Regions from separate parts of the Roseateles sp. GW821-FHT09H10 genome, predicted to be linked through region 2. Evidence: riboswitches for the same ligand, from Rfam matches in the RefSeq annotation. Region 2 holds a riboswitch; the other holds the start of a gene.
What was found. Region 2 has a riboswitch for glycine ahead of AC07OY_RS26130 (hypothetical protein). Riboswitches for the same ligand answer to the same signal wherever they lie in the genome.
Positions count from the first base shown of each region.

Region 1: it holds a riboswitch for glycine, as region 2 does, so the genes downstream of both, AC07OY_RS18365 (TonB-dependent receptor domain-containing protein) here and AC07OY_RS26130 (hypothetical protein) in region 2, are expected to answer to the same signal.

Region 1 covers NZ_JBWKOB010000003.1:600,511-608,032, forward strand. Annotated here, with positions in the region: gene AC07OY_RS18360 (propionate--CoA ligase) at 1-1,366, shown strand, start outside; glycine riboswitch at 1,427-1,516, shown strand; glycine riboswitch at 1,525-1,636, shown strand; gene AC07OY_RS18365 (TonB-dependent receptor domain-containing protein) at 1,876-4,704, shown strand; gene AC07OY_RS18370 (M3 family metallopeptidase) at 4,809-6,782, shown strand; gene AC07OY_RS18375 (hypothetical protein) at 6,880-7,449, shown strand; gene AC07OY_RS18380 (PEP-CTERM sorting domain-containing protein) at 7,514-7,522, opposite strand, start outside.
Region 2 covers NZ_JBWKOB010000007.1:10,026-17,547, forward strand. Annotated here, with positions in the region: gene AC07OY_RS26120 (efflux RND transporter periplasmic adaptor subunit) at 244-1,407, shown strand; gene AC07OY_RS26125 (efflux RND transporter permease subunit) at 1,418-4,657, shown strand; glycine riboswitch at 4,838-4,946, shown strand; glycine riboswitch at 4,957-5,065, shown strand; gene AC07OY_RS26130 (hypothetical protein) at 5,361-6,092, shown strand; gene AC07OY_RS26135 (C39 family peptidase) at 6,133-6,711, shown strand; glycine riboswitch at 7,061-7,170, shown strand; gene AC07OY_RS26140 (D-amino acid dehydrogenase) at 7,220-7,522, shown strand, end outside.

The DNA.
Region 1 (7,522 bases), on a different contig from region 2:
CAAGCCGCTGCTGGACGAAGCCCTCACGCTGTCCACGCACAAGCCCGCCAGCGTGCTGATGGTGGACCGCGGCCTCGTGCCCTTCGAGCGTGTCGCCGGGCGCGACCTGGACTATGCCGAACTGCGCCGCCGCCATGCCGGTGCCCGCGTGCCCTGCGCCTGGCTGGAGTCCAACACGCCGAGCTACACGCTGTACACCAGCGGCACGACGGGGAAGCCGAAGGGCGTGCAGCGCGATGTCGGCGGCTATGCGGTGGCGCTCGCGGCCAGCATGGACTGGATCTTTGGCGGCAAGGCCGGTGAGACCTATTTCTCCACCAGCGACATCGGCTGGGTCGTCGGCCACAGCTATATCGTCTACGGCCCGCTGATCGCCGGCATGGCGACGCTGATGTACGAGGGCACGCCGGTCAACCCCGACGCGGCAGTGCTGTGGAGCCTGGTCGAGAAGTACCGGGTCACGGTGATGTTCAGCGCGCCGACCGCCGTGCGCGTGTTGAAGAAGCATGACGCGGCTCTGTTGAAGCGCCATGACCTGTCGTCCCTGCGCGCGCTCTTTCTCGCCGGCGAGCCGCTGGATGAGCCGACGGCGCGCTGGATCGCCGAGGGCCTGGGCGTGCCCATCATCGACAACTACTGGCAGACCGAGACCGGCTGGCCGCTGCTGACGGTGGCCCATCACATCCCCGGCGTCGAGGCCGTGCCGACGCGCTTCGGTTCGCCCGGCGTGCCGATGTATGGCTATGACGTGAAGCTGCTGGACGAGAACACCGGTGCGACGCTGGAAGGCGCGGACCAGAAGGGCGTGCTCGTCATCGAGCATCCCCTGCCGCCCGGCGCGCTGCAGACGGTCTGGGGCGATGACCAGCGCTTCATCAACACCTACTGGGGCAGCGTGCCCGGACGTCAGGTCTATTCGACCTTCGACTGGGCCACGCGCGACGCCGACGGCTACACCTTCATCCTCGGCCGCACCGACGACGTCATCAACGTGGCCGGCCACAGGCTGGGCACTCGAGAAATAGAGGAATGCATCTCGGGCCACAAGGCCATCGCCGAGGTCGCCGTTGTCGGCGTGGCGGATCAGCTCAAGGGCCAGGTCGCCATCGCCTTTGCCGTGCTGCGCGACGCGGGCCAGGCCTCGCCCGCGCTGGAAGGCGAGGTCATGAAGCATGTCGACAGCCAGCTGGGTGCGGTGGCGCGGCCGGCGCGCGTGCACTTCGTGACCCTGCTGCCCAAGACGCGCTCGGGCAAGCTGCTGCGCCGCGCGCTGCAGGCGGTGGCGGAAGGGCGCGACCCGGGCGACCTGACGACGCTGGACGACCCCAGTGCCTTGGCCCAGGTGAAGGCCTTGTTGCAAAGCTAGGGCCTACCCGATTCGCGTAAACCAGGGCGGCGGCAGGGGATGGCGCTGCCTATCGTGCACGCCGACATCCCAGGAGAGCGCGGTCTTTGCTGATCGCCGCCGAAGGCGCAACCTCCCATGCACGCTCAGGCCCAACACTGGTTTGTCACAGGAGCCGACGCTGGAGAGCGGGGCGGCGTGAGCTGACAAGGCCACGCACGCCCCCACCGAAGGAGCAAGCGCCGCGGGGCCATCCCGGGGGCGTGAATCTCTCAGGTACCAGGGACAGCGGGAGCGGCGCGAAACAGTGAAGGGGCAGCCACCCCTCGCCGTTTCGTGGTCGTTCAACCACTGCGCCGGAGAGCCTGCCATGTCGTGCTGCCGCAAGGCATTGCACCCCCTTTGCTGATCGCTGTTGCCACGGGCTGAGCGCGCCGTCGCGCCCGGCCATCCCCCCTTTTTTGCCATCCGGCGCTGCATTCGCGGCCGCGTCGTGGAGTCGTTCGCCCTTTTTTCCTGCAGGAGTTCGCATGCAACCCAATGCCCTGAAGCCGCTGGCCGCCGCCCTCGCCCTGGCCGGCCTCATCCCCCTGAGCGCGAGCGCCCAGGCGCCCCGGCCCACCGAACAGATCGAGCGCGTCGAAGTCATCGGCAGCCGCATCAAGCGCATCAACATCGACGACGAGACGGCGTCGCCGATCACGCTGCTCACTCGCGACGAGATCCAGCGTTCCGGCGTGGCCACCACGCGCGATCTACTGGAAACGCTGCCGGGCTTCAACAACAACTCGCTGTCCGACCTCAACGGCGGCAACTCCTTCGGCAATGGCGGTTCGGGCGCCAGCATGCGCAACCTGGGCAAGCAGTCCACGCTGGTGCTGCTGAACTCGCGCCGCATCGCCGCCTATCCGCTGGCCGACTACAACGAGGTGTTCTCCAACCTCGACTCGCTGCCGGTGGATGCCATCGAGCGCATCGAGGTGCTCAAGAGCGGCGGCTCGGCGCTGTACGGCTCCGACGCCGTGGCCGGCGTCATCAACATCGTCACGCGCAGCAGCTTCCAGGGGCTGACCGTCAGCGCCAACACCCAGCGCTCGCTGAAGGCCAAGCAGTTCAAGGATCAGGCCGCTGCCATCACGGCCGGCGTGGGCAACTTCGATCGCGACGGCTACAACATCCTCGCCAACGTCGACTACTACCACCGGGGCGACTTCTTCTGGCGCGACGTGCTGCAACACAGCAACCCCGCCTACAAGGAGTTCTCGCCGGGCTTCGACACGCCGTCCAGCTACAGCTACCCCGGCAACATCATCGGCCAGGGCCCGATAGCCGGCTGCAAGCTGTTCAATGCGTCCAACACCCTGTGCATGTACGACCGCTACGACCGCTTCTCGGTGCAGCCGTCGGCCGATCGCGTCAGCGGCATCGTCTCGGCCAAGCTGAAGCTGTCCGAGCATTTGCAGGGCTTCTCCGAGCTGCTTTATTCGAACACCAAGAACACCTACCAGGCGGCGCACAACTACTACGGCTGGGGCCTGGGCAGCGTCGTCTGGGGCGACCCCAACACCAACGCGGCCCGCAACTTCTACTACCGCGGCCTGCCGGCCCAGCATCCGCTGAACCACACCGGCGAGGAGGTCGAGTTCCGCTACCGCTTCATGGATGACGGCCAGGCCAACCATGTCCAGACCGACCAGTACCGCCTGCTGGCCGGCGTGAAGGGCGACTGGAACGGCTGGGACTGGGAGACCGCCGCCGGCGTGATGGGCGGCAGGACCGTCCAGCGCCAGCGTGGCCTGATCAGCGACAGCGGCTTCAAGGAAGTCATCGGCGACTACAACAAGGACGTGCTGGACGCCGACTTCTTCAACAAGCCCAACGGCTACAAGATCGGCCAGGCCAACAGCGCCGCCGTGCTGGACAAGCTCTTCCCCTCCATCGGCTATGACGCCAAGGTCACCCAGACCTTCCTCGATGGCAAGGTGTCGGGCGAATATGGCCGCCTGCCCGGCGGGGCGATCAATCTCGCGGCCGGCTTCGAGCTGCGCCACGAGCGCATGAAGATCGCGCCGGACGCCCTGTCCGGCTCGGGCGACATCGTCGGCCTGGGCACCGTTCGCGCCGATGCCGGCCGCAGCTTCAGCGCCCTGTTCGTCGAGGCTGACCTGCCCGTCACCCGGCAGCTGAACGCCCAGCTCGCCGGCCGCCTCGACAAGTTCCCGGGCTTTGCCGCCCACTTCTCGCCCAAGCTGGCGCTGCGTGCCCAGTTGATGCCCGAGTTCATGCTGCGTGGTTCGGTGGAAGGGGGATTTCGCGCGCCCAACCTGACCGAAAGCGCCACGTCGAGCAAATCGGCCTTCGACAACGGCGTCAGCGACCCCAAGCGCTGCGACGCCGCCAGCGCGCTGATCCGCGACCTGATCGCCCAGGCCAATGCCTTGCCCGACAGCGACCCCAACAAGACCCTGCTGCAGGCCCGCGCCGACAACATCGACGAATGCCGCCGCGGCGTGGCCAGCGTGGTGCGCAACAACCCCGGCCTCAAACCCGAGACCTCGCGCATCGTCAACCTGGGCCTGGCCTTCCAGCCCTTCAAGGCCTTCAGCACGACGCTGGACTACTACGCCGTGACCCGCACCAACGAGATCGGCACCAAGGGCACGGCCGATCTGCTCGGCGCCGAGGCCCAGCAGCCCGCCGGCACCATCGTGCGCGCCCCCAACTTCAACAACGACCCGACCTTTGTCAATGCGGCCGAGGTGGCCAAGTACAAGCCGCTGGCGGGCCGGTTGAGCCTGGTCAGCGGACAGTTCGAGAACCTCGCCAAGACCCAGACCAGCGGCATCGACTGGAGCATGAACGGCCAGTTCAGCAACCCGCTGGGCCGGCTGGGCCTGAGCTTCGACTCGACCTATCTGCTGAGCTACAAGCAGTACAGCACCTCCGACCTGCGCTATGGTGACAACCTGGCCGGGCGCTGGGGCTATGCACGCTTCAACTTCAAGCTGCGCGCCAGCCAGGAGTGGGGCGCCTGGACGCACACCCTGTCCTATTTCTGGTCGTCCAGCACCACGCTGACGCGCGACTACTACGACACCAGCTGGAGCGTCGAGGACTGCACGACCAACAAGAATCTGTCCGCGGACCAGTGCAAGCTGGCCGCCTACAACCGGCTCGACTACAACCTCGCCTGGCGCCCGATGAAGGCGCTGACGCTGAGCGCCAACCTGCGCAACCTGACGGGCCGGCGCCCGCCCATCGACTACCGCAACTTCGGCCAGGGCGGCATCATTCCCGACAACCGCGAGGACGTGATGGGCCGCATGCTGCGCCTGGCCGCGGAGTACCGCTTCTTCTGAGCCCGCGCCACCGGACGCCATGCCGCGCGTGCCCGCGCGCGGCATGGCGAATGGCTGGGGCCGCCGCGCAGGCCAGAATCGCGCCCTTCCCACAAGGAGACGACATGAAACCCGTCCTGACCGCCCTGGCCGCGCTGGCACTGACTGCCGTTGCCGCCCAGGCGCAACCCAAGCTGCCCGCCCCCAATTTCCCCACCTTCGGCTCCGTGGCCGATGTGCAGACCCGCTGCGACAGCGGCCTCAAGGGCGCCCAGCAGCGCGTCGCCGCGCTGGAGAAGCGCAAGGTCGATGGCGGCTGGCTGGCGGCCTATGACGACCTGGTGGTCTATCTCGAGGACCACCAGGGCCCCAACGACTTCGTCCTCAACGTCCATGCCGACAAGGCCATCCGCGACGCCGCCCAGGCCTGCTCGCTGCGCTGGGCCGACTTCGGCTCCAGCCTGGGCCAGAACGAGAAGGTCTACCGCGCGCTGCAGAAGGCGCCCAGGAAGGACGGCATCGACGCCGAATTCGTGCGCCTGGCCTCGGGCCAGTTCGAGGACAGCGGCGTGGCCCTGCCCGGACCCAAGCGCGAACGCGCCAAGCAGATCCTGGACAAGCTGACCGAGCTGGACCAGCAGTTCAACAAGAACATCCGCGACGCCGGCACCCGCGTCGCCTTCACCGAGGCCGAGCTCAAGGGCGTGCCCACCAGCGTCTGGGAGAAGGCCAAGCGCGACGAGCAGGGCCGCATCCTGCTGGGCGTCGACTACCCGAGCTATGTGCCCGTCATGCGCTCGGCCGAGAGCGGCGAGGCGCGCCAGCGCATGTGGTTGGCCAAGACCAATGAAGGTGGCCAGGCCAACCTCGACCTGCTGGCCCAGATCGTCACGCTGCGCGGCGAGTACGCCAAGCTGTTCGGCTTCGACAACTTCGTTGACTTCAACCTGCGCCGCAAGATGGCCAAGGATGGCGCCACGGCGACGCGCTTCCTCGACTCGGTGACCGGCGCCGTCAACGCCCGCGAGAAGACCGAGCTGCAGGAGCTGCGCGCCGACAAGGCCAAGCACCTGGGCACGCCGCTGGAGAAGACCCAGGTCGAGCGCTGGGACGCCACCTTCTACGGCGAACGCGTCAAGCGCGAGAAGTTCAGCGTCGACCAGAACGCCTTCCGCCCTTATTTCCCGCCCCAGGCCAGCCTGGAGTTCTCGATGCGCATCATCGAGAAGCTGATGGGCGTGAAGTACACGCGCATCACCAACAAGCTCTGGCATGACGAGGCCCAGACCTATGTCGTCAGCGACGCGGCCTCGGGCAAGGCCATCGCGCAGATGTATGTGGACCTCTACCCGCGCGACGGCAAGTACAACCATGCCGCCGTCTGGCCGCTGAGCGGCAGCGCCACCCGCATCGCCCGCACGCCCGTCGCCTCGCTGGTCGTCAACTTCGATCGCAACGGCCTGACGCTGGACGAGGTCGAGACCCTGCTGCACGAGCTGGGCCATGCGGTGCACGTGAACCTGTCCAAGACGCGCTATGCCGCCACGGCCGGCACGACGGTCATGCACGACTTCGTCGAGGCGCCGTCGCAGATGCTGGAGGACTGGGTCTACGACAAGAAGGTGCTCAAGCTGATGCAGGAGGTCTGCCCGACCTGCAAGCCGGTGCCGGATGCGATGGTCGACCAGGCACAGGCGTCCAAGCACTACGGCAAGGGCGGCCAGTTCGGCCGCCAGCACCTCTACGCCAGCTACGACATCAGCCTGCACCAGCAAGCCAAGCCCGAGCCCCTGCCGCTGTGGGCCAGGATGGAAGGCGCCACGCCGCTGGGCCATGTGAACGGCACGATGTTCCCTGCCGGCTTCGCCCATATCGCGGGCGGCTATGGCTCGGGCTATTACGGCTATCTGTGGAGCCTGGTGGTGGCCATGGACCTGCGCACGGCCTTCGCGGCCGACAAGCTGGGCGTGGACGCCGGCAAGCGCTACCGCGACCTGGTGCTGGGCCAGGGCGCCCAGAAGCCGGCGCCGGAACTGGTCAAGGACTTCCTGGGGCGCGAGTCCAACTCGCAGGCCTTCTTCGAGTACCTGAAGAAGTAGGGACTGCGGCTGGCCCGAACCCCGAAACGGGTTCAGGCCTGACCCCACGCAGGCCGGGCCGGCTTCTAGACTTTGCGCTGAACTCTGGGAGGAGCACATGCGCAAGGTCACCAGCAAGCCTGAACTGCCCCATGGGGCCCACCACGCCGGTCTGCCACGGCGCAGCTTCCTGCTCGGCGCGGCGGCCGCGCTGTCAGGTTGCAGCGCGCTGTCCCCGGTTGCAGTGGACGGCGCCCAGCAGGCGCCGGGGCGCGGCTATCTGGCGGTGCAGCTGAGCTCCAACCAGTTGGCCAACCTGGCCTTCAACAACTACGGCAAGAAGACCTTTGCCTCGGGCCTGGAAGACGGCATGGGCGGCAAGGGGGCAGTGCAGTTCCTCAGCGGCGAGCGCACGCTGCTCCTCGACGTGCCGGCCGGCGACTACATGTGGACGCTGCTTTGGGACGGCTACCGGCAGGCCAGCATGGAGACCTCACGCTTCCAGATCACGGCCCAGGCCGTCACTTACGTTGGCCGCCTGGAGCTGCGCATGGGCAGCTCGAACTACCAGCTGCGCGTCAGCGACCGCGAAGAACTCATGCGCGCGTACCTGCGTGAGCACTACCCCCAGACCGCGCAGCTGCAGTTCAGCAAGCAGCTGGCGGCGCTGCGCATCAAGGCTGCATGAGCCCGGCCGACCCGGGAGGCCTTCACGGGCCGCGGGTCTTGATGGCGCTCACGCGCCGCGTTGTTCAGCCCGG
Region 2 (7,522 bases):
GACGATGATGGCCATGTCATGCCCGAAGGCCGACGCGGCCGACCGCCCTTTTGCGATGGAAGTGGCGGGCGTGGCCAGGGGTGGCGCCTTCATGTCTGCAGTTCGTCCGCTTTCCCGCCGGCCTGATCGCCGGCCGGTGCAGCTCAGCCCACGCAAACGGCGTTTCGTCACAAGGCCGCTGCGCCCCGGCGCTCTCATTTCTAGACTGCAAAGGTCTGTATCAGAGAGCGTACTGGGGGAGCCATGCGGAAGTCTTTCAAGTTGGGTGGCATTGCAGCGGTCGTGCTGCTGGTGGGTGGTGCCGGCGTGGCCGTCATGGCCAGCAAGGGTGACGGCCCCAAGAAGCCGGGTGAAGAAAAGGCCAAACCGGCCCTGGAATTCGTCGCCAGCGAAGTCGTCAAGCCGACGCTGGCCGCCATGCCGGCCCAGATCGAGTTCAGCGGTCCGCTGGTAGCGCCGGGCACGGCCATGGTCCGCGCCAAGTCCAACGGCACCCTGCTCAACCTCGCCGTCGGCGAAGGCAGCCGCGTGAAGGCGGGCCAGGCTCTCGGCCAGGTCGACCTGGAAGAGCTGCGCTATCGCATTGCCGAGCGCGGCGCCAGCGTCGAGGCCATGCGGGCCCAGATGGAGCAGGCCGAGCGCAGCTACAAGGCCAACGAAGGCCTGGCCGCCAAGAATTTCATCGCCCAGACGGCCCTGGACAACTCCAAGGCCGCCTACGAATCCGCCCGCGCCAACTGGAACGCCGCCAAGGCCCAGCTGGACACCAGCCAGGTGACGATGCGCCAGGCCGCCCTGGTGGCGCCCATCAACGGCGTCGTCTCCAAGCGCCATGTGGTGCCCGGCGAGAAGGTGGCCGCGGAGCAGCAGATCCTGACCATCGTCGACCTCGCCAGGCTGGAACTGGCCGGACTGGTCGGCACGCATGAGGTCAGCCGCCTGAAGCCCGGCATGACGGTGCAGGTCAAGGTCGAAGGCGTGGACGAGCCCGTCGAAGCCAAGATCGATCGCATCGCCCCGAGTGCCGAGCCCGGCACGCGCTCCATCGGCGTGACCCTGGTGCTGAACAACGCCAAGGAGCTCTACCGCGCCGGCCAGTACGCCGTCGCCAAGGTGGTGCTGCAGGACGACACCCAGCGCCTGACCGTGCCCATCGCCGCCATCAGCCGCAATGCCGGCCAGGAACAGGTCTGGATGATCGAGAACGGCGCCCTGGTGCGCCGCATCGTGACCACCGGCCGCAGCGACGCCCGCGAAGGCCGCGTGGAGGTGCTGAACGGCCTCAAGCCCGAAGCCCAGGTGCTGGCCGCGCGCTTCGACAATCTGCGCGAGGGTGACAAGGCCAATATCGTCGTCGCCAAGGCCAAGGTGGCCAGTTCGGCCGCGTCGGCTGCCGCCGTTCAATAAGGGGCCAGCCATGTGGATGACCCGCGTTTCCATCCAGAACCCGGTCTTCGCGACCATGGTGATGGTGGCCCTGTGCGTGCTGGGCCTGTTTTCCTATTCCAAGCTGGGCGTCGAGCAGATGCCCGACATCTCGCTGCCGGGCGCCTGGATCGATGTGCGCTACCCCGGCGCCTCTCCCGAGGCCGTCGAGCGTGAAGTCGCCAAGCCGCTGGAAGAGGCGCTGAACACGATTGCGGGCGTCGACCGCATCCAGTCGCGCAGCTTCGAGGGCCGCGTGCAGGCCAGCGTCGAGTTCACGCTGAACACCGACATGAGCCGCGCCATGCAGGACCTGCGCGACCGCGTGGCCGCCGCCCAGTCGGCCTTCCCGCGCGACGTGAAGCCGCCGACGGTGCAGCGCTTCCAGGCCGACAACGCCCAGCCCGTCGTCGTCATGGCCCTGCTGAGCCAGACCCGCGGCGCCCGCGAGCTGTCCATGATGGCCGACCTCACGGTCGCCAAGCGCCTGGGCCGCGTCGAAGGCGTGGCCAAGGTCGATGTGGGTGGCATGACGACGCGTGAAGTGCGCATCGACCTCGACCCCATGCGCCTGCGCGCCTACAGCGTGACGCCGGCCGAGATCGCCAAGGCCCTGGCCGAGGCGAACGCCGACCAGCCGGTGGGCCTGCTGTCCGACTCGACCGCCGACGCCATCCTGCGCGTCGAGGGCCGCGTCAAGGACCCCAAGGCCTTCGGCAACATGATCGTCGCCCGCCGCGGCAGCCTGGCGCTGACGCTGAACGACCTCGGCACCTTGGTGGAGCGCGAGCGCGAGCAGGACAGCATCGCCCGCATCAACGGCCAGCCGGCCGTCAGCTTCAACATCTTCAAGCAGCAGGACGCCAACATCGTCAAGACCGGCGAGGCCGTCAAGGAGGCGATGGAGGAGCTGCGCAAGGTGCTGCCCAAGGACGTCGAGCTGCGCCTGATCTACGCCAACTCCGACTTCGTCAAGGGCTCGCTGACCGGCCTCAAGCACACGCTGATCGAAGGCGCGCTGCTGACGGTGGCCATCGTCTTCCTGTTCCTGCACAGCTGGCGCTCGACCATCATCACGGGCCTGACCCTGCCCATCGCCGTCATCTCCAGCTTCATCGCCGTGCAGGCCTTCGGCTTCACGCTGAACTTCATGACGATGATGGCGCTGAGCCTGTGCATCGGCCTCTTGATCGACGACGCCATCGTCGTGCGCGAGAACATCGTGCGCCACGTGGCCATGGGCAAGGATCACCGCACGGCGTCGTTTGACGGCACCAACGAGATCGGCCTGGCCGTCATGGCGACGACCTTCGCCATCTGCGCGGTGTTCGTGCCCGTTGCCTTCATGGGCGGCATCATCGGCAAGTTCTTCTACCCCTTCGGCATCACCGTCGCGGTGGCGGTGATGGTCAGCCTCTTCGTCAGCTTCACGCTGGACCCGATGCTGTCCTCGGTCTGGCATGACCCGAACAACGAGCGCGTCAAGCGCATCCCCGTCATCGGCCATGCCATCCGCGCCACCGACTGGTGCATGGACCGCCTGCACAGCACCTACGAGCGCCTGATCGACTGGGCCTTCTCCGGCCGCCGCTACCGCGTCTTCGTGCCGCCGATCCCGGCCTATGGCCGGCCCTTCGATGCCGACGGCAAGCGCAACAAGGCCGCCAAGCGCGTGCTGCGCTTCGCGACGCTGACGCCGCGCGGCCTGGTCATGTGGGGCGCCTTCGCCAGCTTCGTCGCCGCACTGGCCCTGGCACCCATGGTGGGCAGCGAGTTCGTGCCCGAGACGGACAACGGCTTCACCCAGGTCAACCTGCGCATGCCGGTGGCCTCCAGCATCGAGCGCGGCAGCGCCAAGGTCGCGCAGATCGAGGAGATCCTCAAGAACTACCCCGAGATCAAGACCGTCTCGACGGTGGTCGGCAGCACCGGCGAAGGCCTGTCCACGGGCCGCAACCAGGCCGCGCTGAACATCTCCCTGACCGATCGCAGCGAGCGCAAGCGCACGCAGAAGGAAGTCGAGGATGCCATCCGCGCCGACATCGCCAAGATCCCCGGCATCGAGGTCAGCGTCGGCTTCAACCGCCCGATCTGGATCACCATCCTCGGCAGCGACCCCGAGGTGCTGACCCAGGCCGCCACCGACCTGGTCGAGAAGATCAAGAAGATCCCCGGTGCCGTCGACGTCGACACGACCGTCAAGCCCGGCCTGCCCGCGTTTGCCGTGCGCCTGAAGGACTCGGCCATCCGCGAGCTCGGCCTGACCGCGCCGCAGATCGCCTCGTCGCTGCGCGCCTATGTGAACGGCGAGATCGCCACCTACTGGACGACGCCCGACGGCAACCAGGTCGAGGTGTTGCTGCGCCTGCCGCGCGACCAGCGCGAGCGCATCGAGCAGATGGCCAAGCTGCCTGTGGCCTTCTCCAGCACGGGTGCGCCCATCACGCTGGACCAGGTCGCCACCATCGAGCCGGTGTTCAACCCCGAGGTGATCCGCCGCGAGAACCTGCAGCGCCGCGAGGCCGTGTTCGCCGGCGTCCAGGGCCGCCCGGGCGGCGACGTCAACGCCGATGTGCAGAAGCTGATCAAGAACACCCAGCTGCCTCCGGGCACCAGCTTCAAGGTGGACGGCGCCGGCAAGCAGCAGGCCGAGGCCTTCAACGGCCTGCTGGCGGCCATGGCCCTGGCAGCGATCTTCATCTACATCGTGCTGGCCAGCCAGTTCGGCAGCTTCCTGCAGCCCCTCGCCATCATGGTCAGCCTGCCGCTGGCGCTGATCGGCGTCATGCTGGCCCTGCTGCTGTGGCGCTCGACGCTGAACGTGTTCTCGATGATCGGCCTGGTCATGCTGATGGGCCTGGTCACCAAGAACGCCATCCTGCTGGTGGACTTCGCCAACCATGCCCGCAAGGCCGGCGCCACGGTGGCCGAGGCCCTGCGCCAGGCCGGCCTGATCCGCATGCGTCCCATCATCATGACGACGGCCGCGATGATCTTCGGCATGCTGCCCATGGCCATCGCGCTGAACGACGGCGGCGAGATCCAGGCGCCGATGGGCCGCGCCATCATCGGCGGCGTCATCACGTCGACGCTGCTGACGCTGGTGGTCGTGCCGGTGCTCTACAGCTATCTGGTGCGCGACAAGAAGCCCGTGACCAAGGCTGTGGAGCAGGGCGGCTCGACGCTGCCGCTGCACGGCATGCCCGGCGCGATGCCGGCGGACAAGGAATAAGACAGATCTCCCTCGAGCGCGCTCCAGCGCCCCGGGCCGACCACGCAAGTGGTCGGCCCTTTTTACTTGCGCGTGCCGGCCATGCAAGTGGCCGGCCCTTTTTCATTGGCGTCAACCGCGGCAAAGCCCTGTGCGAGTAAACCAGGATGCGGTGCCGAATGGCGGCCTCCTAGCATCCGCCTCGACATCCCAGGAGAGCGCGTTCAGCCCGGTTCACACAATGAACCCCTGAGCGCCGCCGAAGGCGCAACCTCCCATGCACGCTCAGGCCCCGAACTGGTTTGTCACAGGAGCCGACACTGGAGAGCGGGACGGCGCGGATCAACACCGCGAACGCCCCCACCGAAGGAGCAAATGCCGCAGGCGCACACCACGCCGGGGCACGAATCTCTCAGGTACCAAGGACAGCGGGAGCGGCGCGGAACCCTGGCGAGGCCTTTGGCCTTGCCGAGGGGTTTTCGTGGTCGTTCAACAGCCGCTGGAGTCGCTGACTCACTGACACCACCCACTCACACCCCGCTGCCGTCGTGACGGGTCCGGCGCACTCGCGCCAGGTCGCCACACGCCCCTCACCGAAGCCGTTCAAGTCGACATCACCCGTCGACGTCGCGGCGTCGGCGCCGAGATCTCTGCCGCCACGAAGAACCGTGGCGCCGCGAGAGGCCCGGCTCTTCTTCGAACCCACGAAACGGAGACCCTGGATATGCGAACTGATCGAGATTCGACCCTGCGACTGCGCAGAGGTATGGCCCTGCTGCTGTCGGCACTGGCCCTCGTGGCCGCGCCGATGGCCCAGGCACAGAGTGCTGCCGTGGCGCGCATCAAGGCGCCCGACCACAGCGACCGTGCCGGCGCCCAGGCCGCCGCCGAGCAGGGCCTGGCCGACTATGTCCAGCGCAAGCAGCAGCAGGGCGGCGCCGGTGCCACGGCCTTCGATCTCGTGCGTGCCGGCGATCTGGCCAGCACGCGCATCGCTGGCGGCTTCGAGGTGCACACCATCGCGCCGCAGGACGTCGTCGCGGCCCGCAGCGAGTTGCGCCATATGGTGCAGGCCAGCGGCATCTGGCGCTTCTTCGTCAAGGTGGGCGCCAAGCCTGTCGGCCTGGTCACCGTGCAGCGCATGGACGGGCGCTGGCAGGCCGTGTCCTTCGGCGGCGCGGGGCTGGCCCAGGAACTGTCCGAGCTGATGGCCGAACACGCCGACGTGGGTGCCGAGCGCCAGCGCTTCATCCGCGTGCACCAGGCGCAGACCGACCTGCTGGAAGTCGTCTCGCCCAGCGACCTGCAGGCGCGCTATGCGCCGCTGGCTTCGGCCCGCGCGGCGCTGTCGTCCGACGTGACCGCCAAGGCCACGGCGCCCAAGCTGCTCGACACCTATGAGCTGCTGGAGCCGCTGCGCAATGCCGTCAAGCGCAACAGCAATGGCCAGAACTGAAGCCGTGATGCCCAAGCACTTCAAAGGAACAGGAGCCCCCATGTCCTTGCAACTGAAGCAGGTCTTCGCCGGCCTCGCCATTGCCCTCGCGCTGCCGCTGGCCCAGGCGCAATACCGCCAGCTCAACGTGCCCACCACCATCCAGGAGCACAGCCAGTGGTGCTGGTCCAGCTCCAGCAAGGCGGTCATCGGCTTCTACAAGGCCGCACCGTCCCAATGCAGCATCGTCAACTGGGCCTTCGGCATCAACTACGCCTGCGGCAACGGCAGCTTCAACTGGAACAGCTACGCCAACCAGCCCAATGCGCTGTATGGCAGCGGCGGCAGCGTGCAGAACATCCTGTCCAACTGGGGCGTGCCGACCTATGCCTACACCTACGCCTCGTCGTGGAATTCCATCGTCAGCGACATCAACGCCAACAAGCCCTTCGTCATCCGCTTCGGCTGGACCAGCGGTGGCGGCCACATCATGGTCGGCACCGGCTATGAGGTCTGGAATGGCTACAGCTACGTCACCTACATGAACCCGTGGCCGGGCGAGGGCAATTCGGAGGACCTCTACAACTGGATGGTGTCCGCCAACGACCACAAGTGGACGCATACCTTGCGCGTTCGTTGACCCCTCGCCCAGTCTTGCCCGCTGAACGCGAGGCAAGCCCGGTCGGTCTTGCAGACCGCGCTGCGGCAGATGCCGCAGCTCTTCGTCAGGCACAGGCCGTCCACCGGACGCCCTGTGTCCGGCCTCAGCCCCCGAGGGGACGGCGATGCTTGCCGGATCGACCGGCACGCACATCGCCCGACGGGCCGGCTAGGGAGCGGCCCGGCGCTCGGCCCGAAAGGCGTATGCCATGAACCACTGATTTGATCTGACCTTATTTCATCGTTGCAGGAGAGTGCCGGGCCGCGAGGTGCCGGCCGCCGAAGGCGCAGCCTCCCATAACCGCTCAGGCCCCCGTACTGCAACGACCCAATCGCCGTCTGGAGAGACGCCCTCACAAGGGGCGCACCGAAGGAGCAAGGCCCGCGGCCACCACGCCGCGGGCTCAATCTCTCAGGTAACAAGGACAGGGGGAGCGGCAACCGCGTCACAGATCGCTGTGCTGCGGAGCTCTTCTGGAGTCCATGCAATGAAAGTCATCGTCCTCGGCGCCGGCCTGCTCGGCGTCACCTCTGCCTATTTCCTGCGCCAGCAGGGTTTCGACGTCACGGTCGTCGACCGCCAGGCCGCGCCCGGCGCCGAAACCAGCTTTGCCAATGGCGGCCAGATCTCGGTCAGCCATGCCGAGCCCTGGGCCAATCCCAGCGCGCCCTGGAAGGTGCTGAGCTGGCTGGCGCGCGAAGACGCGCCGCTGCTGTTCCGCCTGCGTGCCGACGCCCAGCAATGGCGCTGGGTGCTGCAGTTCCTGCGTGAATGCTCGCCCTGGCGCACC